Regions from separate parts of the Streptomyces sp. NPDC051569 genome, predicted to be linked through region 2. Evidence: riboswitches for the same ligand, from Rfam matches in the RefSeq annotation. Region 2 holds a riboswitch; the other holds the start of a gene.
The links. A riboswitch is a leader RNA that binds a small molecule or an ion and turns the genes downstream of it on or off. The one in region 2 is predicted to bind S-adenosylmethionine.

Region 1: linked by a shared signal. The riboswitch ahead of ACIBAE_RS09065 (aminotransferase class V-fold PLP-dependent enzyme) and the one ahead of thrC (threonine synthase) in region 2 are both predicted to bind S-adenosylmethionine.

The regions. Positions count from the first base shown of each region.
Region 1 is NZ_JBITDJ010000004.1:178,185-193,518, reverse strand. Features, by position in the region: gene ACIBAE_RS09080 (Rieske 2Fe-2S domain-containing protein) at 1-106, shown strand, start outside; gene ACIBAE_RS09075 (cytochrome bc complex cytochrome b subunit) at 103-1,728, shown strand; gene trpD (anthranilate phosphoribosyltransferase) at 1,899-2,963, shown strand; SAM riboswitch class IV at 3,169-3,286, shown strand; gene ACIBAE_RS09065 (aminotransferase class V-fold PLP-dependent enzyme) at 3,541-4,959, shown strand; gene ACIBAE_RS09060 (Lrp/AsnC family transcriptional regulator) at 5,042-5,323, opposite strand; gene ACIBAE_RS09055 (rhomboid family intramembrane serine protease) at 5,320-6,030, opposite strand; gene ACIBAE_RS09050 (hypothetical protein) at 6,185-6,427, shown strand; gene ACIBAE_RS09045 (NYN domain-containing protein) at 6,464-7,828, shown strand; gene ACIBAE_RS09040 (NlpC/P60 family protein) at 8,290-9,318, shown strand; gene ACIBAE_RS09035 (NlpC/P60 family protein) at 9,575-10,603, shown strand; gene ACIBAE_RS09030 (hypothetical protein) at 10,647-11,903, shown strand; gene ACIBAE_RS09025 (glycosyltransferase 87 family protein) at 11,860-13,296, opposite strand; gene ACIBAE_RS09020 (glycosyltransferase family 4 protein) at 13,372-14,526, shown strand; gene ACIBAE_RS09015 (AMP-dependent synthetase/ligase) at 14,636-15,334, opposite strand, start outside.
Region 2 is NZ_JBITDJ010000008.1:176,979-192,312, reverse strand. Features, by position in the region: gene groL (chaperonin GroEL) at 1-1,468, opposite strand, end outside; gene ACIBAE_RS15585 (cold-shock protein) at 1,933-2,136, opposite strand; gene ACIBAE_RS15580 (MoaD/ThiS family protein) at 2,489-2,767, opposite strand; gene thrC (threonine synthase) at 2,865-4,157, opposite strand; SAM riboswitch class I at 4,175-4,302, opposite strand; gene ACIBAE_RS15570 (glucosyl-3-phosphoglycerate synthase) at 4,458-5,420, shown strand; gene ACIBAE_RS15565 (trehalose-6-phosphate synthase) at 5,555-7,000, shown strand; gene ACIBAE_RS15560 (hypothetical protein) at 7,734-8,591, shown strand; gene ACIBAE_RS15555 (aldo/keto reductase) at 8,582-9,427, opposite strand; gene ACIBAE_RS15550 (JmjC domain-containing protein) at 9,361-10,572, opposite strand; gene ACIBAE_RS15545 (hypothetical protein) at 10,663-10,818, opposite strand; gene ACIBAE_RS15540 (hypothetical protein) at 11,564-12,922, shown strand; gene ACIBAE_RS15535 (NUDIX hydrolase) at 12,892-13,425, opposite strand; gene otsB (trehalose-phosphatase) at 14,018-14,866, opposite strand; gene ACIBAE_RS15525 (DUF3263 domain-containing protein) at 14,989-15,273, opposite strand; gene ACIBAE_RS15520 (extracellular solute-binding protein) at 15,286-15,334, opposite strand, start outside.

The DNA.
Region 1 (15,334 bases), on a different contig from region 2:
TCACGCTCTTCCGCAGCTGCGGATCGGCGTGAACGCTGAGGGCAACCTCGAAGCGCTCGGCGACTTCGACGAGCCCGTCGGCCCTGCCTTCTGGGAGCGCGGATGAGTACCGCTGACAAAAACAACCGCAAGGCACCTGCCGGTGAGCGGGTCGCCGACTGGGCGGACGGCCGGCTCGGCATCTACGGCCTGGCCAAGGCCAACATGCGGAAGATCTTCCCGGACCACTGGTCCTTCATGCTCGGTGAGATCTGCCTCTACAGCTTCATCATCATCATCCTCACGGGTGTGTATCTGACGCTGTTCTTCCACCCCTCGATGAACGAGGTCGTGTACCACGGCGGTTACGTCCCGCTCCAGGGCGTGCGGATGTCGGAGGCGTTCTCCTCCACGCTCGACATCAGCTTCGACGTCCGTGGCGGTCTGCTCATCCGGCAGATCCACCACTGGGGCGCGCTGATCTTCGTCGCGGCGATGATCGTGCACATGATGCGCGTGTTCTTCACCGGCGCGTTCCGCAAGCCGCGTGAGATCAACTGGATCTTCGGCTTCCTGCTGCTCGTCCTGGGCATGTTCACCGGCTTCACCGGCTACTCGCTCCCGGACGACCTGCTCTCCGGCACCGGTGTCCGCTTCATGCAGGGCGCGATCCTGTCCGTACCGATCGTGGGTACGTACCTGTCGATGTTCCTGTTCGGCGGGGAGTTCCCCGGCGGCGACTTCGTGGCCCGGTTCTACTCGGTCCACATCCTGCTGCTGCCCGGCATCATGATGGGCCTGCTGGTGGGCCACCTGATCCTGGTCTTCTACCACAAGCACACCCAGTTCGCGGGCCCCGGCCGGACGAACAACAACGTCGTGGGCATGCCGCTGCTGCCGGTCTACATGGCGAAGGCCGGAGGCTTCTTCTTCCTGGTCTTCGGCATCATCTCGGTGGTCGCGGCGATCGCCACGATCAACCCGATCTGGGCGATCGGCCCGTACCGCCCGGACCAGGTGTCCACCGGTGCGCAGCCCGACTGGTACATGGGCTTCTCCGAAGGCCTCATCCGTGTCATGCCGGGCTGGGAGATCAACTTCGGGGGCCACACCCTCGTCCTGGGTGTCTTCATCCCGCTGATCATCTTCCCGCTGGTGCTGGCCGCGATCGCGGTCTACCCGTTCATCGAGTCCTGGGTCACCGGGGACAAGCGCGAGCACCACATCCTGGACCGCCCGCGCAACGCCCCGACCCGTACCGCTTTCGGTATGGCCTGGCTGACCTGGTACTTCATCCTGCTGGTCGGCGGCGGCAACGACATCTGGGCGACGCACTTCCACCTCTCGATCAACGCGATCACCTGGGTGGTCCGGATCGGGTTCTTCGTCGCACCGGTCATCGCCTTCGTCGTCACCAAGCGGATCTGCATGGGTCTGCAGCGGCGCGACGCCGAGAAGGTGCTGCACGGACGCGAGTCCGGCGTCATCAAGCGGCTGCCGCACGGTGAGTTCGTCGAGGTGCACACGCCGCTCGACCAGGGCGACCTGTACAAGCTCACGGCGCACGACCAGTACGAGCCCGCCGAGATCGGCCCCGAGGTCGACGAGAACGGGGTCGCCCGCAAGGTCAACCCCGCCGAGAAGCTCCGTACGAAGCTCAGCAAGAGCTACTACGGCGAGGGGAACCAGATCCCCAAGCCCTCCGCCGAGGAGTACAACGAGATCACGAGCGGCCACGGCCACCACTGATCCCGCCCGGCCGCCGGCGGTCGTCACCACCGAGGGCCCCGGCCCGGTATCCCGCGAGGGAACCGGCCGGGGCCCTCGGCGTACCCGGTCCTGCGCGCCGGGGTACGCCGATAGGCTTGCGGCGGGCCGCACAAGGTCACGCACCCGTCACCGGACACCCAGGAGCGAGCATGAGCGCTGTTACCCCCGTCGGAGGCGACACCGTGGCGGCCCGCACCTGGCCGGGCGTACTGAACCCCCTGCTGCGCGGCGAGAACCTGACCACGGACGACACCGCGTGGGCCATGGACCGCATCATGAGCGGCGAGGCCACCGACGCGCAGATCGCCGGTTTCGCGGTCGCGCTGCGGGCGAAGGGGGAGACCGTCGACGAGGTCTCCGGGCTGGTCCGCACCATGTACGAGCACGCCAACACGATCGAGGTGCCGGGCCGCACGGTCGACATCGTCGGGACCGGCGGTGATCTCGCCAAGACCGTCAACATCTCCACCATGTCGGCGATCGTGGTGGCCGGCACCGGCGCCAAGGTCGTCAAGCACGGCAACCGCGCTGCCTCCTCGGCGAGCGGTGCCTCGGACGTCCTGGAGAAGCTCGGCGTCAATCTGGAGCTGACGCCCCGGCGGGTCGTCGAGGTCGCGGAGGAGGCGGGGATCACCTTCTGCTTCGCGGTGAAGTTCCACCCCGCCCTGCGGTACGCGGCCAAGGCCCGTAAAGAGCTCGGCGCGCAGACCACGTTCAACATCCTCGGCCCGCTCACCAACCCGGCCCGGGTACGGTCCCAGGCCGTCGGCGTGGCGGATGCGCGGATGGCGCCCATCGTGGCCGGAGTGCTCGCGGGCCGGGGCAACTCGTCGCTGGTCTTCCGGGGCGACGACGGGCTCGACGAACTGACCACCACCGCCACCTCACGGGTCTGGATGGTCCGGGACGGCAAGGTGACCGAGGTAGCTTTCGACCCCCGGGACGTCGGCCTGGAGCTGGTGCCGGTCGAGGCGCTGCGCGGTGCGGACGCCTCGTACAACGCGGATGTCGCGCGCCGGCTGCTGGCCGGGGAGACCGGCCCCGTACGGGACGCCGTGCTGCTCAACTCGGCGGCGGCGCTGGCGGCGCTGGATCCGACCGGCGACTCGCTGGAGCTCCAGCTCGCGGCCGGGATCGCCCGGGCGGCCGAGTCCATCGACTCAGGGGCGGCGAAGCGCGCCCTGGAGCGCTGGGTCGCGGCGAGCAACAGGTAGCCGAGGTCAGGTGCGCCCCGCCGGCGGTGGGGCGCACCGGGCGGTCTCCCGTGCCCTGAGTCCCGTTCTCCTGAGCCCCGTTCTCCCGCGTCCCGTCGTCTGCGTCCCGTCTCCCGTGTTCCGTCTCCCGCGTCCCGTCTTCTGTGTCCCGTATCGCGGACACCACTTCGGGGCGCCTCACCCCCTGTGCCATACTCTCGGCCAAGGTCATGAGTGACAGCGATTAAGGCCCCGGCTCGCTGTCCGGCAACCCTCCGTCCGTGGCGGGGTGCCCCGGGTGAAGACCAGGCCGTGGGCAGCAAGGCTCACGGCAAGCGCGGACCCCTGCAACCTCTGGGGTCCTGGTCCTCAAGGGAGCAGTCTCGTGAGCAAGCGAATGTGCTAGGGCTGTCAGCCCTCTTCTTCAGCCCACCTCCGCACGGTGATCTCCGTGTGTCGAGGCATTCCCCGCATCGGCCCTGAGCGCCTGGTTCCGTGACGTCGTCCGTCGTGTCGTCGTCCGTCGTGCTGCCGTGGCGTCGTGCCGCCGTGCGGGTCCTTGAAGCCGTTCCGACTTGTCCTGCCGGGAGAAACCGCCATGTCCGCATACCCGCACGCCGCCGCCACGACCGTCCAGCCCGCCGAAGCGGCCGAGTCCGCCGACATCCCCGCCTGTGCCGCGCCGCTGCCGGTGCTCGGGCGCGATGTCACCGTCCCCCTCGTCACCGGCGGCGAGGTCACCTATGCCGCGCTCGACTACGCGGCCAGCGCCCCGGCCCTCCAGCGGGTGTGGGACGACGTCGCCGCGTACGCCCCGTACTACGGCAGCGTGCACCGGGGCGCCGGGTATCTCTCGCAGCTGTCCACCGACCTCTTCGAGAACAGCCGCGCGGTGGTCGCGGAGTTCCTCGGCTGCCGCCCCGGTGACCAGGTCGTCTTCACCCGCTCGACCACCGACTCACTGAACCTGCTGGCCGCCGTGGTCCCGGCCGGCTGCGAGGTGTTCGTCTTCGAGACCGAGCACCACGCGTCGCTGCTGCCCTGGCGGGACGCCCGGGTGACCTACCTGAACGCGCCCCGCACCCCCGCCGAGGCCGTCGCCACGCTGGAGCGGGCGCTCGCCGGGCGGGATCCGAAGGCCCCGGCGCTGGTCTGTGTCACCGGCGCCTCCAACGTCACCGGTGAGCTGTGGCCGGTACGGGAGCTGGCCGCCGCCGCACACGCGCGGGGCGCCCGGATCGTCCTCGACGCCGCGCAGCTCGCGCCGCACCACCCGGTGGACATCGCCGCTCTCGACGTCGACTGGGTCGCCTTCTCCGGGCACAAGCTGTACGCGCCGTTCGGCTCCGGGGTGCTCGCGGGCCGGGCCGACTGGCTCGGTGACGCGGAGCCGTACCTCGCCGGCGGCGGCGCCAGCCGGAAGGTGGTCCGGCGCGCGGACGGCGGGGTGGATGTCGACTGGCACACCACGAGCGCCCGTCACGAGGCCGGTTCGCCCAACGTCATCGGGGTGTACGCGATCGCCTCGGCCTGCAAGGCCCTCACCGAGGCCGGCTTCGACGCCCTGGCCGCCCGTGAGCAGCGGCTCGTCGGACGGGTGCGCGCCGGTCTCGCCGGGGTTCCCGAGGTCCGGGTGCTCTCGCTGTTCGGCGACGACGCCCCCCGGGTGGGCGTCCTGTCCTTCGTGGTCGAGGGGTGGAACAGCTCGCACTTCGCCGCCGCGCTGTCGGCGGAGTACGGCATCGGCGTCCGGGACGGTCTCTTCTGCGCCCACCCGCTGCTGCGGACCCTGCTGGACAGCGACCCGGGGGAGGCGGGGGAGTGCGGCGCCCCGGAGGCCGAGCCGGGCGAGCGCTCGCTCAACGCCATCCGGGTCAGCTTCGGCGCCGGCACACCGGACGAGCACGTGGAGCGTTTCGTCCGCGCGGTGACGGAGCTGGTGCGCGAGGGTGCGCGCTGGAACTACCGCACGGAGGACGGCCGTTGCGTCCCCGACCGGGACGGCGCGGCGGCCTGACCCGTGACCGGGAAGGCGGCGGCCCGACCCGCAAGCGGCAAGGCGGCCCGAGGGCCTGTCCGGGATCTTCGCCGGACGGGTCTCAGGCGTCGAGCCCGATGGCGAAGGCCGCTTCGAGGTCGTGCTGCGAGTAGGTGCGGAACGCCACATGCGTGTCGGTGGCCTCGACCCCCGCGATCTTGCTGATCCGGCCGGGAATGACATCCGCCAGATCGTCGTGCTTGGCCACCCGCACCATGGCGATGAGGTCGTACGTGCCGGTGACCGAGTAGACCTCGCTGACGCTGTCCAGCGCGGCGATCGACTCGGCGATCTCCGGGATCCGGTCCACGCTGGTCTTGATGAGCACGATCGCGGTGATCACGGTTGGCGTTCTCCCTCGGTGGCCCCGGTTTGGATCCTCACTCTAGCGCTACGCCAGTACCGCGCCCCGGCGTAGAGGAAGCCGGCGCCGAAGCCCACCAGATGCGCGAGATAGGCGACCCCGGGCCCGGCACCCGCGCCGCGCGCCGCCAGCCACTGGAGCACGAACCAGAAGATCAGCACGATCCAGGCGGGGAAGCGCAGCGGCAGGAAGAGGAGGAACGGGAAGACGCTGGTGACGCGCGCCCGGGGAAAGAGGTAGAGGAAGGCGCCGAGGACCCCCGAGATCGCCCCCGACGCTCCCACCAGGGTCTGTTCCGACGTGGCGTTGGCCACGGCGTACGCGGACAGGGCGAGATAGCCGACGGCGAGGTAGAAGAGCGCGAACCGCAACCGGCCCATGCGTTCCTCGGTCATCGCCCCGAAGACGTAGAGGAAGAGCATGTTGCCCAGCAGATGAAGCCAACTGCCGTGGACGAAGAGCGCGGTCAGGGGGGTGAGGAGGGCGCGCGGGGAACCGGTCGTCAACTCGCCCGGGATGACACCCCACCGTTCGAAATACGCGCTCTGCGCGGCCAGGAGGGCGTCGCCTCTCCCGAACGCCGGATTGAAGCCCGACAGCGGGCTGACCAGGAAAGCCAGACAGCAGAGGCCGATCAGTCCGTAGGTCACCACCGGTCCGCCGGCCGTCGTCCGCGTATTGATCACGGACAGAGCATGGCTTACCCGGACCGAACGGCACGGAGTGCCTCGCCGCCCCGTGGGGTACCCGTGAGGCCGTAGGGTTACGAGGAGTACATCCGCCAGTTCGAGGGCGTACGGCGGGAAGCCGCACGAGGGACGACGAAAGAGGACCGCGACGATGACGACGGTGCCCCAGCCGACGGACGCCACGCGATGGCGCTGCACCCTGTGCGGGAATCTCACGCGCTTCGACGTGACCCGGTCGTCGAAGGTCGTCGAGTACGTCCATCTGGACCTGGCCGGGGAACCGAACGTCGAGGAGCGCGAGGTGGTCAGTGAGACCATCGAGTCGGTGCGCTGCCGCTGGTGCAACGCGCTGGATCAGATCGAACTGGTGGACAGGCCGGGTGCCGGTTCCTGACGGAGCGGCCCAAAAAGGGTAGTGGGGTGACGGATCGTGGAGCAGCCCGCGAGCGGAGCTGAGCCGGCCGGTGCGGCCGGCGGTGACGCCGCCGAGGCGCTCGACCGCCCGCTCCCGGACGGGGTACGGCGCCGGGTCGTGGCGTTGGTCTCGGACGCCTTCGGCGGACTGACCGTCAGCGAACTGCCCGCGCAGCTACGGCAGTACGCCCGCTTCACGCCGAACAGGCGGTCGAAGTTCGCGGGCAACGCGATGGCCGCCGCGCTGGAGAGCGACCCGCTCTTCCGGCAGCGCATCGGGGAGCGGATCGGCCAGTCGCAGCCCGAGCTGGCCGCCGCTCTGGGGTCGGGATCGGCGCCCGCCGCGGCCGATCCTGTCGACGTGGCCGCCGCCGCGTACGTGCTGCGGCCCCCCGGATGGGTGAAGTTGGTGGCCGCCGCGGGCGAGGAGGCCCAGCGCGCGGACGCCGAGCGCGCCGACGAGGAGACCCGGCGCGAGGTGGAACGGCTGCGTGCGGAGCTGGTCGCGGCCCGGACCCAGACCAGGACGGAGACCGAACGGCTGCGCGCGGAGCTGGAGGCGGCCCGCAAGGAGGCCGAATCGCTCCAGCGCAAGCTGCGCAGCGCCCAGAGCGACATCAAGCGGGGCGAGGCCGCGCTGCGCCGTACGAGAGCGGAGTCCGAGGCGGTCAGAGCCGAGGCGGCCGCGCAGGTGTCGGCCGCCGAGAGCGAGACACGCCGGATCAGGGCACGGCTCGGCGAGGCGGAGTCGGCGGTCGAGGCGAGCCGCCGTTCCACCCGGGAGAGCCGTTCGGTCGAGGACATGCGGTTGCGGCTGCTGCTGGACACGGTGCTGGAGGCGGCGCAGGGGCTGCGGCGTGAGCTGGCCCTGCCGCCCGCCGCGAGCCGGCCCGCCGACACCGTCGACGCGGTCGAGCCGGGCCGGATGTCGCCCAAGGACATCGCGGCGCGCGCGCTCTCCGAGACCGATCCCGCGCTGCTTGACCAGTTGCTCGCGCTGCCGCAGGCGCACCTGGTCGTGGACGGCTACAACGTCACCAAGACCGGTTATCCGACGATGCCGCTGGAGAAGCAGCGGCTGCGGCTGCTCGGCGGACTCGCGATGCTCGCGGCGCAGACGGGCGCCGAGATGACCTGTGTCTTCGACGGTGCGGAGCTGGCGGCGCCGGTGTTGCTCGCGCCGCCACGCGGTGTTCGTGTGCTGTTCTCCAAACCAGGGGTGACCGCCGACGAGTTGATCCGTCAGCTGGTCAGGGCGGAGCCGGCGGGCCGGCCGCTCGTGGTGGTCTCCACCGACCGGGAGGTCGCGGACGGAGTGGCGCGGGCCGGGGCCAGGCCCGTCGCGTCCGCCTTGCTGCTGAAGCGGCTTTCGCGCGTCTAGCGCCGGTCGCGGCACCGGTGTGGTTCCCGGCGCACTGGCGCCGTTCCCGGCAGGCTTCGTCCCGGCGTCAGTGCCGCTTCCGGCAGGGTTCGCCCCGTCGCGATGTCCTTTCGGGGTAAACATCGCCAGTCGCGGCACTGGTCAACCGATGCGTGTAATGCCCCAATTGGCCGGTCGGTGGCGGAGCGCAGTGTCAAATGCCCATCACTGCCCGTATGGCGTCCGGAAATTGTGTTCTTCCTGACTGAGATTTTCCTCGTCAGGATTTGAACTGATCACAAGTAGGTCACTAAGGTCGGGGTTCGAACCTTCGCGCGGTAGATCACCCATCCGGGGTGGCAGCGAAGGAACCGCCGATTTCACGCAGTTCATCCCAGTTCGCGGGGGAGTCGAACGCGTGGAGCCGGGGCCCCGTCCCCATCTGGCCCGGTAGGCGGCTGAGGAAGAAGGAGCTCGCCTTCGTGGCGTCCCACCGTCGTCCCAAGCAGCCGAGCCGCGCCCGTGTGACCGTGCTCACCGCGACCGCCGCCGCTGCCGTCGCCCTGACCTCCCAGGCCGCTCACGCCGATCCGAAGCCGAGCAAGAGCGACGTCAAGGAGAAGGTCGACAAGCTCTACGAGGACGCGGAGAAGGCCACCGAGAAGTACAACGGGGCCAAGGAGCAGCAGGGCAAGCTCGAAAAGCAGGTCGACGCCCTCCAGGACAAGGTCGCCCGCGGCCAGGACGAGCTCAACGACCTGCGCGACGGCCTCGGTTCGATGGCCAGCGCCCAGTACCGCACCGGTGGCATCGACCCCGCCATCCAGCTCTTCCTCTCCTCGGATCCGGACAGCTACCTGGAGCGGGCGTCCACGCTCGACCAGGTCAGCGCCAAGCAGGCCGAGTCGCTCCAGCAGATCCAGGCGAAGCAGCGCTCCCTCGCGCAGCAGCGCAAGGAGGCGCAGGCGAAGGTCAAGGACCTCGCGGACACCCGCAAGGAACTCGGCCAGAAGAAGAAGGAAGTCCAGAGCAAGCTCGCCTCCGCGCAGAAGCTGCTCAACACGCTCACCGCGCAGGAGCGCGCCTCCCTCGAAGCCGCCGACGCGTCCCGCGCCAACCGGGGCTCGTCCTCCCGCGTGGAGCTCGGCAACGCCGTGCCCGCGTCGCAGCGCGCCTCCGCCGCGTTCGCCGCCGCCCAGAGCAAGATCGGCACGCCGTACGTCTACGGCGCCAGCGGCCCCAGCTCCTTCGACTGCTCCGGGCTGACCTCCTGGGCGTACGCGCAGGCCGGTGTCTCGATACCGCGCACCTCCGAGTCCCAGGCCAACGCGGGCCAGCGCCTCGGGATGAGCCAGCTCCAGCAGGGCGACCTGGTCATCTTCTACGGCGATTACCACCACGTCGGCTTCTACGCGGGCAACGGCCAGGTGCTGCACGCCCCCAAGCCGGGCGCCAGCGTGCGCTACGAGGCGATCGGCAACATGCCCTTCCAGTTCGGTGTACGCATCTGACGCCCATCCGGCACATACGGGACCACCTGTCGCTGACACCGCCCATTCGGGCGAATTCCGGCAACTCCCGCTGACCCCGCGCCCCGCCGATGACCTGTGGTCTCCGGCGGGGCGTCACTGTGTGTGCCCGGAAGGGTCGTTGGTCGCTCCGTAGTCGCCCGGCTACTGTCTGCCGCACGCGGCTCCGGCCATCGGTCCGCCCGTCGGGCGGCAGGGGCCGCGTGAGTGCGTACAGCGGAAGGGAGTGCGGCTTCCTGTGGTGTCCCATCGCCGTCCTTCACAGCCCGGCCCCACCCGGAGCGCCCGGGTGAGCGTCCTGTCCGCCGCGGCGGCCACGGCGGTCGCGGCTCTCGCGGCCGCCCCGGCGGGCGCCGAACCCCACGAGACGCCCGAGGCCGCCGCGGCCAGGGTGGATCAGCTGTACGAGCAGGCCGAAGAGGCCACCGAGCTGTACGACTCCGCCACCGAGCGCGCCGAGCGGCTGCGCACCCTGGTGGACCAGGCGCAGGACAGCGCGGCACGCGGCCAGGACCGGATCAACCGGATGCGCGGAGCGCTCGGCTCCGCCGCGAGCGCCCAGTACCGCACCGGCGGTATCGATCCGGGCCTCGCCCTGCTGCTCTCCTCGGACCCCGACAACTACCTCGACAAGGCGTCCGTCCTGAACCGGGCCGGGCAGCGCCAGTCCGGAGTCCTCCGGGAACTCCAGCAGGCTCAGCGCAAGCTGGGACGGGAACGTATGGAAGCCGCCCGCGACCTCACCGAACTGGAGCGCAGCCGGGCCGCCGTCACCCGCCACAAGCGCACCGTCGAACGCAAACTCGCCGAGGCGCGACGGCTGCTCCACTCCCTGCCCGCCGCCGACCGCGCCCCCTTCGGCCGGGCCTCCCGCTCGGGCCGCCAGGATCTGGCCCTGCCCACCGGCGGCGCCCCGGCCTCCTCGCGCGCCGCCGCCGCGGTGCTCGCGGCCCAGCGGGCCGTCGGACGGCCCTACGTATGGGGTGCCAACGGGCCGTCCGGCTTCGACTGTTCGGGGCTGACCCAGTGGTCGTACGCCCAGGCCGGCGTCGGACTGCCGCGCACCTCCCAGGCGCAGCGCGACGCCGGACACCGCGTCACACTCTCCGAGGCGCGGCCCGGCGATCTCGTGGCGTACCGCGACGACGCCAGCCACATCGGGATGTACGTGGGCAACGGCCAGGTGATCCACGCGCCCTACCCGGGTGCCAAGGTGCGCTACGACCCGGTCGGCATGATGCCCGTCTCCTCGGTCACCCGGGTCTGACCGCCGGGGCCGCTCGCCCCGCCGACCCCGTACGATCGGCCGGATGGCAGGTCAGAGGCGTACCGCGAGCGGACCCCGAGGCTCCGCGCGCCGACGTACGGCGGCGGGATGGCTCGCCGCCCTGCTGCTGGCGTCGGCCTGTACGGCTCCGGCGAAGGCCCCGGCCGCCGACACCGCCGCCGGGGACATCCGGCGGACCCTTGACCGCTGGGCGGCCGCCGTCCTGGACCGGGACGAGCAGGCGTATCTGGCGGTCCTCGACCCGTCGGCGGCGGCGCCGCGCGTCACGGAGCGTGCCGCATTCGAGAACCTCGCGGAGGTGCCGCTCAGCTCGTGGACGTACCGGGTCACCGACATCGAGCGCCCGGGATCCGGTCACCGGGCCCGGGTCCGCGCCGAGCTGCGCTACCGGATCGAGGGCTACGACAGCGCGCCCGTGCCGGTGCCCCGCACGCTGGAGCTGGCCGAGCGGGCCGGCCGCTGGTACGTGACGGCGGACCGGCCCGGCGAGGGCGGCGGCGAGCAGCTCTGGGAACAGGGCCGGGTACGGGTCGTACGCGGCGCCCGCAGCCTGGTCCTCGGCGTCGGGCAGGACACGGAGCGGCTGCGCGGGATCGCGGCGGACGCCGATCTGGCGGTACCCGCCGTGGACGGCGCCTGGCCCGGCCCGTGGGGCCGCCGGGTGGTCGTGCTGGTGCCGGGATCGCTGGACGCCCTGGGAAAGCTGCTGGGGGCGCCCGCCGGCGGTTACCGGGGGATCGCGGCGCTCACCACGGGCGGGGCCGGCGGGCCCGGAGCGGCCCCCGCCGACCGGATCATCGTCAACCCCGACGCGTACGCCACTCTCGGTGCCTTCGGGCAGCAGGTCGTCCTCACCCACGAGACCACCCATGTCGCGACCCGCGCGGCCACCTCGGCCGCCACCCCGGACTGGCTCTCGGAGGGCTTCGCGGACCGGGCCGCCTACCGCTCGACGGGCCGCGACGCCGGCGACATCGCGCCCGAACTCCAGCGCGCCGTCCGCCGGGGCGAGGTGCCCGCCGCCCTGCCGGCGGACGAGGACTTCGCCTTCAGCGGCGACGCCGACCGGCTGGCCCGCGCGTACGAGGGCGGCTGGCTGGCCTGCGAACTGATCGCCTCGCGGTGGGGCGAGCGGCGGCTCACCGATTTCTACCGCGCCGTGGGCGTCCACGGGGAGCGCCCGGGCGCCGTGGAGGACGCGATGAACGACGTCCTGGCCACGACACCGGAGGCCTTCACGGCGCGCTGGCGGACGTACCTGGTGGAGCGGCTGGGCTGACCGCCCCGGCCCGGTTCGCCGGCCGGTGCTCGCGGCTCCGGGGCCCGGACACCGTCCGCCGCCACAGCCGGTGGCAGGCGGTCAGGGCCGCCGCGACCAGCAGGCCGTTGCGCACGGCGAGCAGCAGGACCCCCAGCGGGTCGCCGATGACGACGTGGGTGAACAGCAGCGGGAATTCGAGCAGCGTCACGGCGGTGGCGGCCAGCACCAGCAGGGCCGGCCGGGCCATCCGGCTCGTCCGCAGGGTCAGGCAGACGGCGGCCAGGCCGACCAGCCACAGCAGGTACTGGGGGCTGATCACCCGGCTCGTGGTGGTGAACAGCAGCACCGCCGCGAACGCCGCGTCGCAGGGCGTGCCCGCGGTGAACGCGCGCGCCCGGAGCCGCCACAGCAGCAGCCAGCACAGCGCGAGCAGACTCAGTCCCAGCGCCGCCGCGCTGACCAGTGGCACGTACGGCCCGAGGAATTCCACCGACCCGTAGTGGAGCAGCACCCGGCCCTGCCAGCCGGTGTGCCGGGCCACCTGGAAGACCAGGCCGCCCAGTGACTCGATCTCGGTGCCCCGGTCGCGCTGGAAGGTGAGAAAGGCCAGAGCGCCCGGCAGCGTCGCGCAGCACACCGCGAGCAGCGCGGCGGCCGTCCCGGCGGCGCTCACCCATGAGCGGCGGGTGGCCCGGCCGCGTGGGGTGCCCAGCAGGAGCAGGACCGGCCAGACCTTCAGCAGCGCGCCGAGTCCGGCGAGCGCCCCCATCAGCCGGGGCCTGCGGACGCCCGCGAGGAGCGCGGCGACGGCGACCGCCGTCACCATCAGGTCGTAGCGCGCGTACGAGGTCGGGCCGAGCAGCGGCGCCCCCGCCACCCAAACCCACGCCCCCCGCCGGGACCCGCCGGGCCCCCGGCCCGCGCGCAGCAGCAGGACGAGGACCAGCGCGTCGCACAGGCACACCAGGGTGAAGAAGGCGGCGGCGTAGCCGAGGAACGGCAGGGCCGCCGGGGAGGCGATCGCGAGGGCCGCGCCGGGCGGGTACTGCCAGGTCACGTCCCGCAGCGGATACGTGCCGGCCCGCAGCACCTCGTACCAGCCCTGGTAGATCACCGAGACATCGACGGTGACGTCCGGGCCCGGGACCGTGACGGCCTTGACGGCGCAGAGCAGCAGCGCCGCCCTGGTGAGGGCCCACACCAGGGCGGCCGGGAGCCAGGCGCCGCGCGCCGCTGCCCGGGCCGCCCCGCGCCCGGCCGCTCCGACGGTCACTCCGCCCACGGCGGCGCCGCCCGGAGCCGTCCTGTCCAGGGCCGCCCCGCCCACGGCGGCGCCGCCCGGAGCCTCCTCGCCGCCGGCCTCCTCGCCCGTGACCATCCCGCTCATGACCATCCCGTCCGGTTCGTCCATGATTGCGAAAGTCATGATGCCGGGCGGGTCCCACCCTGAGCGACGAGGCGGGGCCGCCCGGTACTGTCTGCGGCGATGCACAAGACGCTGATCGTGACCAATGACTTCCCGCCCCGGCCCGGCGGCATCCAGGCGTTCCTGCACAACATGGCGCTGCGGCTGGACCCCGAACAGCTGGTCGTCTACGCGTCCACCTGGAAGCGCGGGCGCGAAGGCGCCGAGGCGACCGCCGCCTTCGACGCCGAGCAGCCCTTCACCGTCGTACGCGACCGTACGACGATGCTGCTGCCGACCCCGCGCGTCACCCGGCGGGCGGCGCGGCTGCTGCGGGAACACGGCTGTGAGTCCGTCTGGTTCGGGGCGGCGGCCCCGCTCGGGCTGATGGCGCCCGCCCTGCGTGCGGCGGGAGCCCGGCGCCTGGTCGCCACCAGCCACGGGCACGAGGCCGGCTGGGCGCAGCTGCCCGGGGCCCGGCAACTGCTGCGGCGCATCGGCGAGTCCACCGACACGATCACCTATCTCGGTGAGTACACCCGCTCCCGCATCGCGGCCGCGCTCACCCCCGAAGCCGCCGCGCGCATGGTGCAACTGCCGCCCGGGGTCGACGAGAAGACCTTCCACCCCGGCTCGGGCGGGCCCGCCGTCCGCGAGCGGCTCGGGCTGACCGGCCGGCCCGTCGTCGTCTGTGTGTCCCGGCTGGTGCCGCGCAAGGGCCAGGACACCCTGATCCTCGCGATGCCCGCGATCCTGGCCCGGGTCCCGGACGCGGTCCTGCTGATCGTCGGAGGCGGACCGTACGACCGGCAGTTGCGGAAGCTGGCACGGGAGACCGGGGTCGCCGGCTCCGTACGCTTCACCGGCGCCGTCCCCTGGGCCGAACTGCCCGCCCACTACGGCGCGGGCGATGTCTTCGCGATGCCCTGCCGCACCCGCCGGGGCGGCCTCGACGTGGAGGGTCTCGGCATCGTCTACCTGGAGGCGTCGGCGACCGGACTGCCGGTGGTCGCGGGTGACTCGGGGGGCGCCCCCGACGCCGTACTCGACGGCGGGACCGGCTGGGTCGTCCGGGGCGGGCCCTCCCGGGCCGCGGCGGCGGAGTCGGCCGAGCGGATCGTCACACTGCTCCAGGACCCGCGGCTGCGACGTCGCATGGGCGAGCGCGGCCGGGAGTGGGTCGAGGAGAAGTGGCGCTGGGACCTGCTCGCGGAGAAGCTCAGAACGCTGCTGTGAGCCGCCGGCCGGAGGGTCCGCCGGACCCGCCACGGGCAGCCCGGGCGGAACCCCGCGACGGTCCGGCGGACCTCCGCGACAGCCCGCCGGACCCGCCGCAGGGGCCCCGTCACGCCTGGTAGAGCGCCTCGATCTCGTCCGCGAAGTCCTTCGCGACCACATTGCGCTTGAGCTTCATCGACGGCGTGATGTGTCCGGCCTCTTCCGTGAACTGGGCCCCGAGCACGCGGAACTTCCGTACGGACTCCGCCTTGGACACCGCTGTGTTGCCCTCGTCGACCGCCCGCTGCACCTCGGCCAGCAGATCCGCGTCCCGGCGCAGGGCCGCCGCCGTCGACGCGGACGGCTTGCCGTGCTCCGCCGCCCAGCGCCCCAGGAACTCCTCGTCGAGCGTGATCAGCGCACCGACGAAGGGCCGCCCGTCGCCGACCACCATGCACTCCGCGACCAGCGCGTGCGCCCGGATACGGTCCTCGATCACGGCGGGGGCGACATTCTTGCCCCCGGCGGTCACCAGGATCTCCTTCTTCCGGCCGGTGATCGCCAGATAGCCGTCCTCGTCGAGCGTGCCGATGTCACCGGTGTGGAACCAGCCGTCGGCCAGCGCCTCGGCGGTCGCCTCCTCGTTGTTCCAGTACCCCGTGAACAGGTGCTCCCCGTGCAGCAGCACCTCGCCGTCGTCCGCGATCCGGATCACGGACCCCGGCAGCGGCTGCCCGACCGTGCCGATCTTCTGCCGGTCCCACGGGTTGAAGGCGCTGGCCCCGCAGGACTCGGTGAGGCCGTACCCCTCCAGCACCGTGAAGCC
Region 2 (15,334 bases):
TGCCCTCGGCGATCATGTCGACGTACTCGCCGGTCGCGGCGTTGAGGCCGTGGCCGACCGTCAGGTTGCGGACCTTCTCGACGACGACGCCACCCTCAAGACCACCGTTCACGGCGATCTGCTTGAGCGGGGCCTCCAGCGCGAGCTTGACGATCGCGGCACCGGTGGCCTCGTCGCCCGAGAGCTCCAGCTTCTCGAAGACCGAGGAAGCCTGGAGCAGAGCCACGCCACCACCGGCGACGATGCCCTCCTCGACGGCGGCCTTGGCGTTGCGCACCGCGTCCTCGATGCGGTGCTTGCGCTCCTTGAGCTCGACCTCGGTCGCGGCGCCGGCCTTGATGACGGCCACGCCGCCGGCCAGCTTCGCGAGGCGCTCCTGGAGCTTCTCGCGGTCGTAGTCCGAGTCGCTGTTCTCGATCTCGGCGCGGATCTGCTTGACGCGACCGGCGACCTGCTCGCTGTCACCGGCACCGTCGACGATGGTGGTCTCGTCCTTGGTGATGACGACCTTGCGGGCACGGCCCAGCAGGTCCAGGCCGGCGTTCTCAAGCTTGAGACCGACCTCCTCGGAGATGACCGTTCCACCGGTGAGGATGGCGATGTCGTTGAGCATGGCCTTGCGGCGGTCACCGAAGCCCGGGGCCTTGACGGCGACGGACTTGAAGGTGCCACGGATCTTGTTGACGACCAGCGTCGACAGCGCCTCGCCCTCGACGTCCTCCGCGATGATCAGCAGCGGCTTGCCGGACTGCATGACCTTTTCGAGCAGCGGAAGGAGGTCCTTCACGTTGCCGATCTTGGAGTTGACGATCAGGAGGTACGGGTCGTCGAGGGACGACTCCATGCGCTCCATGTCGGTGGCGAAGTACGCCGAGATGTAGCCCTTGTCGAAGCGCATACCCTCGGTGAGCTCCAGCTCCAGACCGAAGGTCTGGGACTCCTCGACGGTGATGACGCCTTCCTTGCCGACCTTGTCCATGGCCTCGGCGATGAGCTCGCCGATCTGGGTGTCAGCGGCGGAGATGGAGGCGGTCGAAGCGATCTGCTCCTTGGTCTCCACGTCCTTGGCCTGCTCCAGCAGGGCGCCGGAGACGGCCTCGACGGCCTTCTCGATGCCGCGCTTGAGGGCCATCGGGTTGGCGCCGGCGGCCACGTTGCGCAGGCCCTCACGGACGAGCGCCTGGGCGAGCACGGTCGCGGTGGTCGTACCGTCGCCGGCGACGTCGTCCGTCTTCTTGGCGACTTCCTTGACCAGCTCGGCGCCGATCTTCTCGTACGGGTCCTCGAGCTCGATCTCCTTGGCGATGGAAACACCATCGTTGGTGATCGTGGGGGCGCCCCACTTCTTCTCGAGGACGACGTTGCGGCCCTTGGGACCAAGGGTGACCTTGACGGCGTCGGCGAGCTGGTTCATCCCGCGCTCGAGACCGCGCCGTGCCTCCTCGTCGAACGCGATGATCTTAGCCATGTGAAGTGGTCCTCCCGGACTGGGGTGGATTGCTCCGGACCGTGTCGGCGCCCGCGACGGACGGCCTGAGAGCCATGCGGTTCCTTGCCCCGCCGGCTCTTCGGGCCTCACCGACCCGGTCCATAAGTTGTCACTCTCACTTGCAGAGTGCTAACGCCAATGATTAGCACTCGACCCCCGAGAGTGCAAGCTCCTCCGGCGTCTCCGGCGAGCGACCGCCCCTCGCGGAGACCGCCCGGACGGCACCCACCGCACCCGGTCCGGGCACCCGCGAGCAGCGAGGACACAGGCGCGCGGGCGCGCGGGCGCGCGGGCGCGCGGGCGCGCGGGCACGGGCAGCGGGGCACGCGCACGGGCACGGGCAGCGGGGCACGCGCACGCCGGGCACGCACGAGGGGCCCGTATCCCATCTCTGGGATACGGGCCCCTCGGCGTGAGTGCGTCGGTGGCCGATCGCGCCGGGATCAGACGGCGAGCTTGACCATGTCCGCCTGCGGACCCTTCTGGCCCTGCGAGATCTCGAACTCCACTCGCTGACCTTCTTCAAGGGTGCGGTAACCGTCCATCTGGATCGCGCTGTAGTGGACGAAAACATCCGCACCACCGTCGACCGCGATGAAGCCGTAGCCCTTCTCCGCGTTGAACCACTTGACGGTGCCCTGAGCCATGCCTAACTCCCCTATTACTGGCCCTTGCGCGGGGCCATACTTCGCGCCGGAACGCGTCGACCGCGGCTGAATGTATCTGCCCAACTGCCCTCTGCAACAGGTCAATCGGACGAGAATTCTGGGCATGGCTGAACACGCATAGCGATGAATTCACTGCGTTCCAGGGCAAGTCGGGCCGGGCAAAGCGCACCTAAAGCGCAAACGGCACCGGGAGTTCGGCCCCATCTTGTCGCGTTCTCACGGGCGTTGGGCGCGTGGAGCGGAGGGGCGTTCCCTTACTCTATCGCGCTCAACCATAAAGAACGGCCCCCTCCGCTTCGCTTGCGGAGAGGGCCGTGGGAGTTACGGAGTGTCAGCAACCGCCCGCGACGGCGGGGATGATCGAGATGCCCGCGCCCTCGGGAGTGGCGGTCTCCAGGCCCTGCTCGAAGCGGACGTCGTCGTCGTTCACGTAGACGTTCACGAAGCGCCGCAGCTTGCCCTGGTCGTCCAGGACACGGGCCGCGATGCCCGGGTGGTCGGCCTCCAGGGACTGGATGACCTCGGAGAGGTTCGCTCCCTCCGCCGGGACCTCGGCCTGGCCACCGGTGTACGTACGGAGAATGGTGGGGATGCGGACCTTGACGCTCATGGTGGGGTGCCTTCCTTCAGTGGTGGGCGGTGGTGCTCGGCGGGCCCGCCGCCCGGCAGGGCGCGGGCCCGGAGCGGGCCGGACGGGGACGGCGTGGTCAGCCGGCCAGGCCGGCGGCGCGGAAGGCGTCGAGACTCGCGGGGATCGTGGCAGTCGGCCCGGTCGTCGGCGCCACGGCGTCCAGCGTCTTCAGACCGTCGCCCGTGTTGAGCACCACGGTGGTGAGCGTCGGGTCCAGGAGTCCGGCCTCGATGAGCTTCTTCGTGACACCGACGGTCACGCCGCCCGCCGTCTCCGCGAAGATCCCCTCGGTGCGCGCCAGCAGCTTGATCGCGTCGACGATCTGCTCGTCGTTCACGTCCTCGACAGCGCCGCCGGTGCGGCGGGCGATGTCCAGGACGTACGGGCCGTCGGCCGGGTTTCCGATCGCCAGGGACTTGGCGATGGTGTCGGGCTTCTGCGGCCGTACGACGTCGTGCCCGGCCTTGAAGGCGGTGGACACCGGGGAGCAGCCCTCGGCCTGGGCGCCGAAGATCTTGTACGGCTTGTCCTCGACCAGGCCGAGCTTGATCAGTTCCTGCAGGCCCTTGTCGATCTTCGTGAGCTGCGATCCGGAGGCGATCGGGATGACGAGCTGGTCGGGCAGCCGCCAGCCGAGCTGCTCGCAGATCTCGTACGCGAGCGTCTTGGAGCCCTCGCCGTAGTACGGGCGGAGGTTGACGTTGACGAAGCCCCAGCCCTCGCCCAGCGGGTCGCCGATGAGCTCCGAGCAGAAGCGGTTGACGTCGTCGTAGTTGCCCTCGATGCCGACGAGTTCACCGCCGTACACGGCGGCCATGACGACCTTGCCCTGCTCCAGGTCGTGCGGGATGAACACGCAGGAGCGGAAGCCGGCGCGGGCGGCGGCGGCGCCGACGGCGCCGGCGAGGTTGCCGGTGGAGGAGCAGGAGAGAGTGGTGAAGCCGAAGGCGCGGGCGGCCTCGACGGCGATGGCGACGACGCGGTCCTTGAAGGAGTGCGTCGGGTTGCCGGAGTCGTCCTTGACGTGGAGCGAGCCGGTGATGCCGAGTTCGCGGGCGAGGTTGTCGGCCTTGACGAGCTTGGTGAAGCCGGGGTTGATGTTCGGCTTCGTGGCCACGTCGGCGGGGACGGGCAGCAGCGGGGCGTAGCGCCAGATGTTGTCGGGGCCCTCCGCGATGCGCTTCTTCAGCTCTTCGGGGCCCCCGCTCGGCAGGTTGTACGCGACTTCGAGCGGCCCGAAACAGGAGGCGCAGGCGAAAAGGGGACCGAGGCCGAAGCGCTCTCCGCATTCGCGGCACGAGAGGGCGGCGGCGGGTCCGAGATCGACGGCGCCGGAGGCGGATTCGTGGTGGACGGTCTGCACAGCCATGGAGGCGAGGCCCTTTCTCCTCATCTTCCTCGCGACGCACTTCGCCGCGAGACGGAATTGGCACCTTCCCCACCGTGACCTCGCGGTCGGCGGGATGGTTGCCGGGGCTTCAACGGGCCGTTCCCTCTGCCCCTCTGGATGAGCGGTATGGCGCCGGACCTGGGGTCCGGTGCGTTTTTCCACGTAACGGCCCCCGGCATGCGGCAGCCATTCGTGTTGTTCAAGACTGTAACGGAAGTAGCGGGCGGTTGAGATGGTCGTCCGCACCGCGAGATGGATCACGTGCAGGGAGTGCCGACCGTGCTGGAAGAGGTGGAACGCTGGCTGACCAGGCGTTCCTGGTCCGTGGCCGACCGCCCGCTCGACCGGATCCTGGCGGCGAAGGCGATGCGAAGCAGCACGGTGAGCGTGGTGCTGCCGGCGCTGGACGAGGAGGAGACGGTCGGCGAGATCGTCTCGGTGATCCGGCGTGAGCTGATGGAGAAGGCGCCGCTCGTCGATGAGCTGGTGGTGATCGATTCCGGTTCGACCGACCGTACGGCGCGGGTCGCCGCGGCGGCGGGCGCGCGCGTGGTGCACCGGGACACGATCCTGCCGCGACTGCCCGCGCTGCCCGGCAAGGGCGAGGTGCTGTGGCGGTCGCTGCTGGTGACGAGCGGGGACATCGTGTGCTTCGTGGACGCGGATCTGCGGGAGTTCTCGGCGGACTTCGTCTCCGGGATCGTGGGGCCGCTGCTGACCGACCAGGACGTGCGGTTCGTGAAGGCGATGTACGACCGGCCGCTGAGCCGGGCCGCCGGGGGGACGGCGGGTGGCGGCCAGGGCGGCCGGGTGACCGAACTGGTGGCGCGGCCACTGCTGAATCTGCACTGGCCGAGGCTGGCGGGCTTCGTCCAGCCGCTGGGCGGGGAGTACGCGGCGCGGCGCTCGCTGCTGGAGCGGCTGCCGTTCCCTGTGGGGTACGGCGTGGAGCTGGGCCTGCTGGTGGACGCGCTGGACACGGAGGGGCTCGACGCGCTGGCGCAGGTCGACGTGGGGGTGCGCGTCCACCGCCACCAGGACGAACGGGCGCTGGGGCGGATGGCGGCGGCCATCTACCGTACGGCTCAGCTGCGGCTGTCCCGGGCACATCTGGTGAGGCCGCGGCTGACGCAGTTCGAGCGGGGCGAGGACGGTTTCGTACCGAGGACGCACGCGGTGGACACGGAGGAGCGGCCGCCGATGCTGGAGATCGCCGAGTACACGGCCGGGCGCGCGGCGTGACGACCGGTCTCCAGGTCAGGTGCCGGGTCGCCGCCCCGGCGGGGCACGCGCAGCGTGACGAGTGAGGCACGACTCACCCCAGCGCGGGCATGTCCGTACGTTTGAGCGTTTCGGCTACGGGCTAGGTTCGGCACATGGTCTCCGAGCAGCCCGCCCAGGTCCCCGTACGGACCCCCGCCCAGGTCCTCGTCGCGTCCAACCGCGGCCCCGTCTCGTACACCCTGCGTGACGACGGCGCGCTGGAGGCGAAGAGGGGCGGCGGCGGACTCGTCTCGGGGCTGTCGGCCATCGGGTCCGACGCGGACGCGGTGTGGGTGTGCGCGGCGCTCGGCGCGGGTGACCGGGAGGCGGTCCGGCGCACGGGCGGCAGGCTCGACCAGGCCGACACGGGCGATCAGCGGGTCAGGATGCTGGGGATCGCGCCCGATGTGTACACGGACGCGTACAACGGCGTGGCCAACTCCACGCTCTGGTTCGTCCACCATCTGCTCTACCAGACGCCGCTGGAACCGGCCTTCGGGCCGGAGTTCCGCGCGCAGTGGGCTTCGTACGAGACGTACAACCGCGCCTTCGCCGAGGCGCTGGCCGACGAGGCGGCAGACGGCGCGGCCGTCCTGATCCAGGACTACCACCTGGCCCTGGTACCGGGGATGCTGCGGGCGCTCCGCCCCGACCTGAGGATCGGGCACTTCTCGCACACCCCGTGGGCGCCGGTCGACTACTTCCGGCTGCTGCCGGACGACATCGCGCGGCAGCTGCTGCGCGGCATCCTCGGCGCGGACCGGGCGGCGTTCCTGACGCGCCGGTGGGCGGACGCGTTCACCGCCTGCTGTACGGAGCTGCTGGGCGGCACCGGCAACACCAGGATCGGCGTGCACGGCCTGGGCGCGGACGCCGACTTCCTGCGCGAGCGCGCGCACCGCCCCGACGTGGACGAGCGGCTGGTGTCGCTGCGCGAACAGATCGGCGGCACCGACCGGAAGGTCATCGTCCGCGTCGACCGGACGGAGCTGTCCAAGAACATCGTGCGGGGCATGCGGGCGTACCGGCAGCTGCTGGCGGACCATCCCGAGTGGCGCGAACAGGTCGTCCATGTCGCCTTCGCCTACCCGTCCCGGCAGGACCTGGCGGTCTACCGCGACTACACGGCCGAGGTCCAGCGCGTCGCGGACGAGATCAACGCCGAGTTCGGCACGGATGGCTGGCTCCCGGTCGTCCTCCACGTCAAGGACGACTTCGCGCGTTCCCTGGCCGCCTACCGGCTGGCGGACGTGGCGCTCGTCAACCCGATCCGCGACGGCATGAACCTGGTGGCCAAGGAGATCCCCCTGGTCGCCGAGAACGGCTGCGCACTGGTCCTGTCGCGCGAGGCGGGCGCCTACGAGGAACTCGGCGAGGACGCCCTGGTCGTCAACCCGTACGACATCAGCGCCACGGCCGCCGCCCTCCACCAGGCGCTGAGCATGCCCCCGGGCGAACGGGCGGAACGCTCGAAGCGCCTGGCGGCGGCGGCGACGGCGCTCCCGCCCCAGCGGTGGTTCCTGGACCAGCTGGAGGCGCTGCGCGCGCTGCCCGCCTGACACCCCGGGCGGTACACGTCGGGTCCGGTCAGGTCCGGTCAGAAGCTGTTGTCTTTCCGTACTTGATCGCTGACTTTCTGCTGGTCAGACATGGTGTGGCGGATTCTGTGGCAGACAGGACACGTCGTGTCGTCTTGGTCGTGGAGGTCCGGGATGCCGTCGGTGGTCGGTTTGCTGGAGGAGCGGGAACAAGGTGCCCGGCAGCGGGTTGAGGTGTTGCGTGAGGGAAGCGGACCGGGTCCTTGCCGAGCTGCGCGACGCGGAGTTGTTCTGGGGAACGGTTCGTGAGTGCGCGGGAGGTTCTCGTCGAGGTTCTCGCTGGTCCGGGCGGTGGTGCTGACGTCGGGAAGACGGCTGTGCCGGTTGCGGAGAACACTGCCCCGTCCGCCATCCGAGCCGCCTTCGACCGCGTCCAACATAGACATCAGGACCTCCTGGCGTGCTCGGTGTCTCAGCAACTCCGAACTGCACCAGAGGCCCTGTCTTCATGCACGAACACGACCAAGTTCACCCGCCCCCGCAGCCACTTTCGATCACACCGCACTCAAGATCGATAGGACAACGGCTTCTTACCCACCTGCCAAAGCCGCTCCGGCCGGCCGCGTGGGCGAGGCGGGCGCTGTCTCAGCAGCGGTCGAAGGAGGGGCGGGAGTTGATGCACCGGGCGTTGACGAACGGGTCGTGTTGGACAGCCCGCTCCTGCTACGGTCATCCGTTCGCCGAGGAGGTCATGATGACTGTTTCCCTGCCTGTCGCTGCCCGAGTGGACCTGCGCTGTCAGCCGGTCGAAGACGTGCTGGAGCGAGTGGAAGAGGCTCTGCACGTGCGGCTGGATCGGGAGGCACTGGTACGCAAGCGCCGTTCCTTGGGGGGCCGTACGGAGCGGGGCACGTGGGTGCGTATCGAGCGGCGGGGATTCGAGCGGATTGGCCCGCAGGGCTGGAACGGGACTGAGGCCGCTGCCGTGCTGCAAGGGGTCGCGATGCCCGAGTGGTACCAGGGCGTGGCGTGGCGTGAGTCGGGCGAGCCGGTGATGTGGCGCGCAGATGAGCTGGAGCTGATTCCATCGCCGTCTATCGGCAAGGGTGCCCTGGTGCTCGAAGACCCGGACCTGCCAGCCGAGTGGTGGGAGGCGCTGAACGCTTCGCTGAACGCGCTTGCCTCACAGCAAACGCCCCGGATCGCGACGCCGGACACGGTGACGATCACGCAGGAGCAGGTGACCCAGACCCTCGGGGCGGTCTTCCCCGGGGTGGCCGATACGCGGATCGAGCGGTGGGCGCCGGCTCATGCGGACCTGACCTGGGCCAACGTGATGGGGCCGGAGTTCTCCCTCATCGACTGGGAGGACTGGGGCATGGCACCCCGGGGCCTGGACGCCGCGACACTGTGGGGCAACGCGCTTGCCGTCCCGGGGCTCGCGGACCGCGTCCAGCAGGAGCGGCGCGCGGACTTGGAGAGCCGGGACGGCAAGTTGATGTCACTGTTCTTCCTGGCGAAGATCGTCGGACCCCACGCGTACGAGGAGGATCCGTTGCTGGCGCCGGCCCGGAAGGAGGCCGAGCGTCTGGTGGCCGAGCTTCAGCTCTGACGGAGCCCGTGGAGGGCGCGCAGGTACTGACTGACGGCGGCGGTGTCCACCTCCGTGCCCAGGGCCCTGACCAACTGGGCCAGGTGCCCAGGGTCGTCGGTACCCACCGCCATCGCGGAGACGCTGGGCAGATGGAACGCGGTCCGGAACGCCGCCTGCACGCGGGACAAGCCATCGTGGGGCGGTCGGAGGAACGGCCGAGGATCGAATTCCTCCCACACCTTCCTGTGGCCGCCACCGAAGGGGCTCATGCCCCAGGTCTCGCCCGCCTGCCAGGCAGTACGCAGGACGGTGGTGGCGTCGAGGAGGTCGATGCCCACGAGGAACCCGGCCCGGACCATGAGGACGTCCGGAGACGGCAGGTCGTACACCTGGACCGTGCCGAGTGGCCCGGGGTCCCAGGAGGCCACACCCCAGACGCTGCACAGACCGTCGCGGGCGGCATCGGCCAGGGCGGTGCAGGCATTGCCGAGGAGGGCATGGCCATCGGCAGGGGACAGGCCCCCGAGGCTCCGTTCGGGGTTGTGGAGAAGCACGGTGTCAGGTTCCCTGCCGAGCTCCTGGGTGGCCTTCTCGATGGCCAGCCGCAGCCGGCCAGGATCGAGGGAGTGCTCAGCACTTCCGGCGCTCGGGAAGAAGCCCACCTTTGTGGAGAGGGCGAACTTCGGCAGCAGATCGGCCGCCGTCTCGGCCAGTACCACGTGCGAACGGAAGCCGAAGTAGGGAGCCGCGGTGTCCAGGGCGGTGACGCCGAGGTCGAGTGCGGCCGTCAGGACGTCCCGGTGGTGACGAGACCGGTGTAGGCCGAGGACAAGACGGGGGTCAGCTCCGTGCACAGTTCCTCCTTCAGCAGGATCCCGGCGAGCTGTGCCACGTCCACGCCGGTCTTCTCGGCGGCGTCGGCGATGTCGACGGGGTGGCCGCTCAGCAGCAGGGCGAGGGCGGGGCACGCCTTGCCGGCGAACGTGAGCTTCTTGCCCGCGGCGAGTACGTCCACGGTGTCGTGGTGCTGCTCGATCACGGGCTCGAAGTCGGTGACGCACACGACGGCCCCGGGCTTGCCGAACAGGCCGGTGGCCGGGACGTGCCGGGCGGCCAGGCGTTCCCGCTCGCGGACATCGAAGAAGTCCTGCGGAGTCAGCTTCGTAGCCAGCTCGGCGACGGCGTCGGCCAAGAGCTGCTGCTGTCCCTCCCACTGGCCGGGGGAGTTCCAACGGCCCAGGTCGTAACGGAAGAGTTCCTGCGTGCGGGCCTGGTCGGCGAGCCAGGCGAGCCAGTTCACGCCGACGCGCTTCACGATGCCGAAGGTGGCGTGGAGGCTGTAGCCGTCGCCCTGGTCGTCGCGGGTGGCCTGGTGCCAGAAGCCGCGCGGGATGTGCATCACGTCGCCGGGCTCCATGACGCCCTGCCAGACGATTACCTCGCTGGGCTCGGCGGTGGTGGCGGAGTCGCGGTACATCGGAACCTTGCGCGAGGTGCCGCGGACTTCCCAGCTCTTGCGGCCGGCGAGCTGGACGATCAGGGTGTCGTGGTCGTCCCAGTGGAGCCTGAAGCCACTGGCGTCCTGAGTGGTCAGGTACGCGTTCACCTGCACCAGCTCGCGGGCCCACCACTGAAGCGCGCGGCAGGTGGCCTCCATGGCCGGGTCGAAGAAGTCGACCTCGTCCAGGACCATGGTGCAGCCTTCGCGCATCAGCCCGCCGACGCGGCGCATGTCGGCCATGGGGATGGCCTGTCCCCGCCGGGTGACGGAGGGCTGGATGTAGCGGCCGGGGTGCAGTTCGGCCCCGTCCTGGAAGATGCGGAACTGGGGCGTGGTGACGCTGCGGCGCATCACCAGGTCCAGCAGCTTCCTGGGGTTGAGCAGGCGATCGAGCAGATCGAGGTCCTCGATCGTTCCCCGGGCGAAAGCGGTTCCGAGTTCACCGGGCCCGTCCCAGCCGAGGGCCTTTTCCAGTGCGGTGACGAAGTGGTGGTCCACGTGTTCCTCCGGTCGGCGTCATGGGCGTGGGGCCCGGGGACCCGCCGTGGATGACGGGCCCCCGGTTGGTGCTGTGGGATGCTGGTGGTGCTACTCCTGCGGGAGGTTCAGGCCGTCGCGGTTCTCACCGTCATCGCCCGCGGAGGTGCCGGTGGAGTCGGACTCCGCCGCCGCAGCGGTGAAGCGGTCCTGGACCTTGATCAGGCTCTCGACGCCGATCAGCAGGTCTTCCTTCTGTGCTGCCATGTGTGTCTCCAATTCCCGGAAGTCCAGGGCCGACGGGTGCCGGCCCAGCCCCGATGGGGCGTGCCTCACCAGCCCGGTTGTTTCCGGGCCGGTGGGGAGACGGGGGTGGCGTGAGGCCACGGATCGAGCGAACGCGGGATTCATGCCGGAAGCCGGCTGCTGGTCAGCGGCCGGGATCACCAGCGATGGCCAGGGTGACCACCAGGACGGTGACGGCAGCGGCATAGAGGAGCACGGCGAAGTGTTGGCGCCAGCCCCACGCAGCTCGACCACGTACCCGGGGATCCCGTTCTAAGGGAGCTTTCAACATTGGAAGGCGGCCACTACGCCGCCCCCGGCGCGATGGATGCCGGCTGAAGGGCACGGACCGACGACGAGGTACCGCCACAGCGGGGGCACTCGCACGGGGGATAGCGGCCGGGGTTCGAGAGGATGTCGAACGGGTCGCCTTCCAAGACCCGTGTGCTCGGCGACCACGTCCGGCCCGAGTCCCGCGACACCCGAATGCTCATCAGGACGCGGGGCTCTGTGCCCAGGTCAGGGGTTTTCTTGAGGGCCGTTCGCTCTGTGTCAGGAGTGCCCGCCGAATCGTTCAAGGCGGTCGTCCTCGGTCGCTTCGCCATGTCCAGAAGGATCGCGATCAGGACGCTGGGCCAGAAAGGCCCAGCGGATTACCCAACTTGGGTAGCATCACGGTCGGTTGAGACCTTGAAGCGATCCGTAGTCTTCCTCCGGAGCGTGCCCGATGCCCGAGACACGTCGTACGAAGGAACTACCAGTAAGTCTGCTCACCGAGCCCGAGATGATCGAGGCGTGCCGCGTGCGCGACTTCGCAAGGGTCTTTCGCCTGGTGAAGACGCGGGCGGGCATCTACCCGTCGATGATCGCGCGGCAGTGCGAGCTGACGCCGAGCCGAGTGGGTGAGGTGATCGCGGGTCAGCGGCAGCTCCTCCACATGGAAGTGATCGAGCGGATCGCCGATGGATTGCGCATCCCGGGTCACATGCTCGGGCTTGCCCGCCGCACGTGGGAGACGCCGGCTGTCTTGGCCGTGGCCGAGCGGGAGAGGCCGGAGTTCGGTCACCTGCCCGGTGAGTCGAAGCCACTCAGCGCCTTACCGGGCGTGGAGGTGGACAGCATCCTGGCTCTGGCCGCCGGGACCAACCCGAGCCCATCCACGCTGCACGCCCTGCGTTCTTCGATCGAGGACTACTGGCGTCGCGACGACGAGCACGGGGGCGAGACACTCCGGCCCGCTGTCGTCGGCCAGCTGCGATACGTCGAGGGGCTGCTGAAGGACCAACGACCGACGCCGATCCAGCACGGCCTGTACGGCATCGCGGCGGAGCTGGCGCGGCTGACCGGGTGGACGTACTTCGATGCTCGGCAGTACCACCAGGCCCGCGCGTACTTCTCGGAGGCTCTTCAACTGGCCCGGGAGATTGACGACCACCCATTCATGGCCAACGTTCTGGCGTGCATGAGCCTGCAAGCGACCTACCAGGACAAGCCGGCGGACGCCCTTGCTCTGGTGTCTGCTGCCCAGGACCAGGCCCGAGCGGCCATCGGCACGACGCCGAGAGTCCGGGCCATGCTGGCCATGCGTGAGGCGTTCGCCCACGCGACCTTGGGTGACCGGACCGCGACCCACACCGCGATCTCCGAGGCGCACAGTCAGTACGGCCGGATCAAGGGGGACGACCCGGACCCGGCATGGGTGACCTACTTCGACGAGCCGAAGCTCATCGTGGACACGGGCATCGCTCACGGCCGTCTCGGCGAGGCGGCGATCGCCGAACCGTTGATCGCGGATGCGCTGGAGCGGGAGGACCCCGCGAACCAGCGGGGTCGGGCGTTCCACGCCTTCTGGTTGGCCCGTACGCGGCTCCAGCGGGGCAAGCTCGACCAGGCGTGCCACACGGCGATCGAGGCACTGGTACCCGCCGCAGCCGTGTCGTCCGAGCGGTTGACCGGGCACCTTCGCGAGTTCTACGAGCAGCTTGCGCCCTATCGCGAGGTGCCGGCCGCGGTTGCCTTTGAGGCCCACCTACGCGCGATGCTTCCCCCGCAGGGTCAGCGAACCCCTTCGTCCATCAGGACGTAGAGGAGGCCGACGAGGGAGCCGCTGCTGACGATCTCGCGGCGGTCGATCATGCCCCGGATGTTCGCCAGGGGAATCCACTCGATCCGGTCCGACTCGTTCTTCTCGGTCGGCGGCCCGTCGTACGTGGCGCCGTCGGCGCGGAACAGGTGGTGCTGGGAGTCCGTGATGCCGTTCGCCGGTTCGGCGTAGATCAGCGGCTTCATCGGGCCCGGACGCCAGCCGGTCTCTTCGAGGACTTCGCGGGCGGCAGCTTCACCGGGGGTCTCATCCGCCTCCACCAGGCCCATGGGCAGTTCCCAGGCCCACGCGTCTGTGATGAACCGGTGGCGCCACATCATCAGGACCTCTTGGCGGTCGTTGATGACAGCGGCCACGGCCAGGTGGCGGAGCTTGACGACGTGGTGTTCCCAGCGGTGCCCGTCCGGCGTCTCGACGTCGGTGAGCCACAGGTTCACCCACTTGTTTTCGTAGATCGGACGTTCACCGTGGATCTTCCACTGCATCGCTGCGGCCCCTCTCGATCGGCCTCCAGCATCGCAGAGCCGTCACAGAGCAGTCCCTGAGTTCGGAAAATCGTGTCAGGGTGACGAAATGGGGGGTGTTACCCGCCGAGCTGCTTGAGGAAGTCCGTGACAAACTTCTCGACTTCTGACTTCTGGGTGGTGTCCTGGACATCGAGACACTTCTGCGATGGATGGCAGCGCCTCGATGTAGCTGATGCTCATCCCGCGGTCTCGAGCGGTCGCGGTGCGCATGGCATCTGCGATCCGTCCGAGAACGTCGTCGGTGAAGCGAGACAGTAGGTGTGGCTCGACCTCCAAGAGGGCCTTGTACATGTCGATGCCGAAGTCTGTTTCCCAGAGGATCAGGCGCACTGTCGTTACATCGGCGGCAACGTCGGCGGCTTCAGCGTCGCCCAGGCGATGGAGGAGAATGGCAGCGGCGCCGAGTGCCCGTTCACCACGAAGTCGATCGGCTTCGTCCTGAGACAAGCCCGTTCGGGTCCGAGAGGATCGCGTCCAGCGAGCTCAAGTCTTCACCCATATGCCAGAGTCTGAGTAGGGTCAGGTCAGGATCAGGTCAGCGGGCCGCAGGTCAGCGGGCCGTCGCCGCTCGGGCCAGCGCCGCCAGGAAGTCGACCACCGCCGCCGGGCCCTGGAGGCGCAGGTCGGCGCGGTCCGCCAGGTCGGGGACCTCCGTGCCGCTGCACACGAGCAGGCCCGGAAGGCCGTCGGAGCGGAGCTTCTCCACCGCCGCGTACGCCGGGAGGTCGCCCAGGTCGTCGCCCGCGTACAGGACGGTCTCGGCGCCGGTCTCGTGTACGTACTCCGTCAGCGCGACGCCCTTGTCCACGCCGGGCGGGCGCAGCTCCAGCACCATGCGGCCCGGTTCGACGATCAGGCCGTGGCGGGCCGCCAGACCGGTCAGCGGGTCGCGCAGCGCGTCGAAGGCGGCCCCGGGGTCGGCGGCGCGGCGGGTGTGGACCGCGAACGCCTGGCCCTTCTCCTCGATCCAGGCGCCCTGGGAGACACCCGACCGGTCGAAGATCGAGGGGAGTTCGGCGCGGGCCGCCGCCACGCCCGGGTGCGGGGCGGGGGCGCTGACGGTGCCGGTGGCCGCGTCCCAGCGCTCGGCGCCGTAATGGCCCAGGACGACGAGATGCTCCAGGCCCGGCACTCCGGCGAAGCCGCCGTACTCGACCGCGACCCCGGCGGGACGGCCCGTGATGACCGCGACGGACGCCACGTGCGGCGCGAGGGCGGCGAGGGCCGGGACGGCGCGCGGGTGGGCGCGGGCCGAGGCGGGGTCGGGGACGATCTCGGCGAGGGTGCCGTCGAAATCGAGCGCGACGACGGCTTTGCCGGGCCGGGCGAGAAGCGCGGCCAGGCCGTCGGCACCGGCGGACGTGGTCGGACTCGGCAGGGGATTCGCGTTGCTGCCCATGCCTCTGACCCTATCCGCGCATCCGGCTCGCAACCATGAACGGCCGGTGGATCCGGGCGACACGGCCGGCTCGGCGCCGCTCTCCGTGCTGCTTTCGGCGCTCACAGCGCTGCTTTCGGCGCTCAGCGCTGCCTTCTGTGCTCGGCCCTGATCCTGCGCAGCCTGTTCACCGTCACGGGGTCGTGCTCGGCGGCGCGCGGATCGTCCAGCAGCGCGTTCAGCAGCTGGTAGTAGCGGGTCGGCGAGAGGCCGAGCCCCTCCCTGATGGCCCGCTCCTTGGCGCCGGGGCCCGGCCAGCCGCGCGCTTCCATGGCGAGCACGGCGCGGTCCCGCTCGGACAGTTCGGCGGGACCGCGTACGTCGTCGGGGCCTCCCCGGTCGCCGGGGTCGGGCGGGTGTGCGGTCATATGACCGACACGCTACTCGGCGGCCTCCGCCTCCGTCGCGTCCCGGGCGATCAGACCGAGC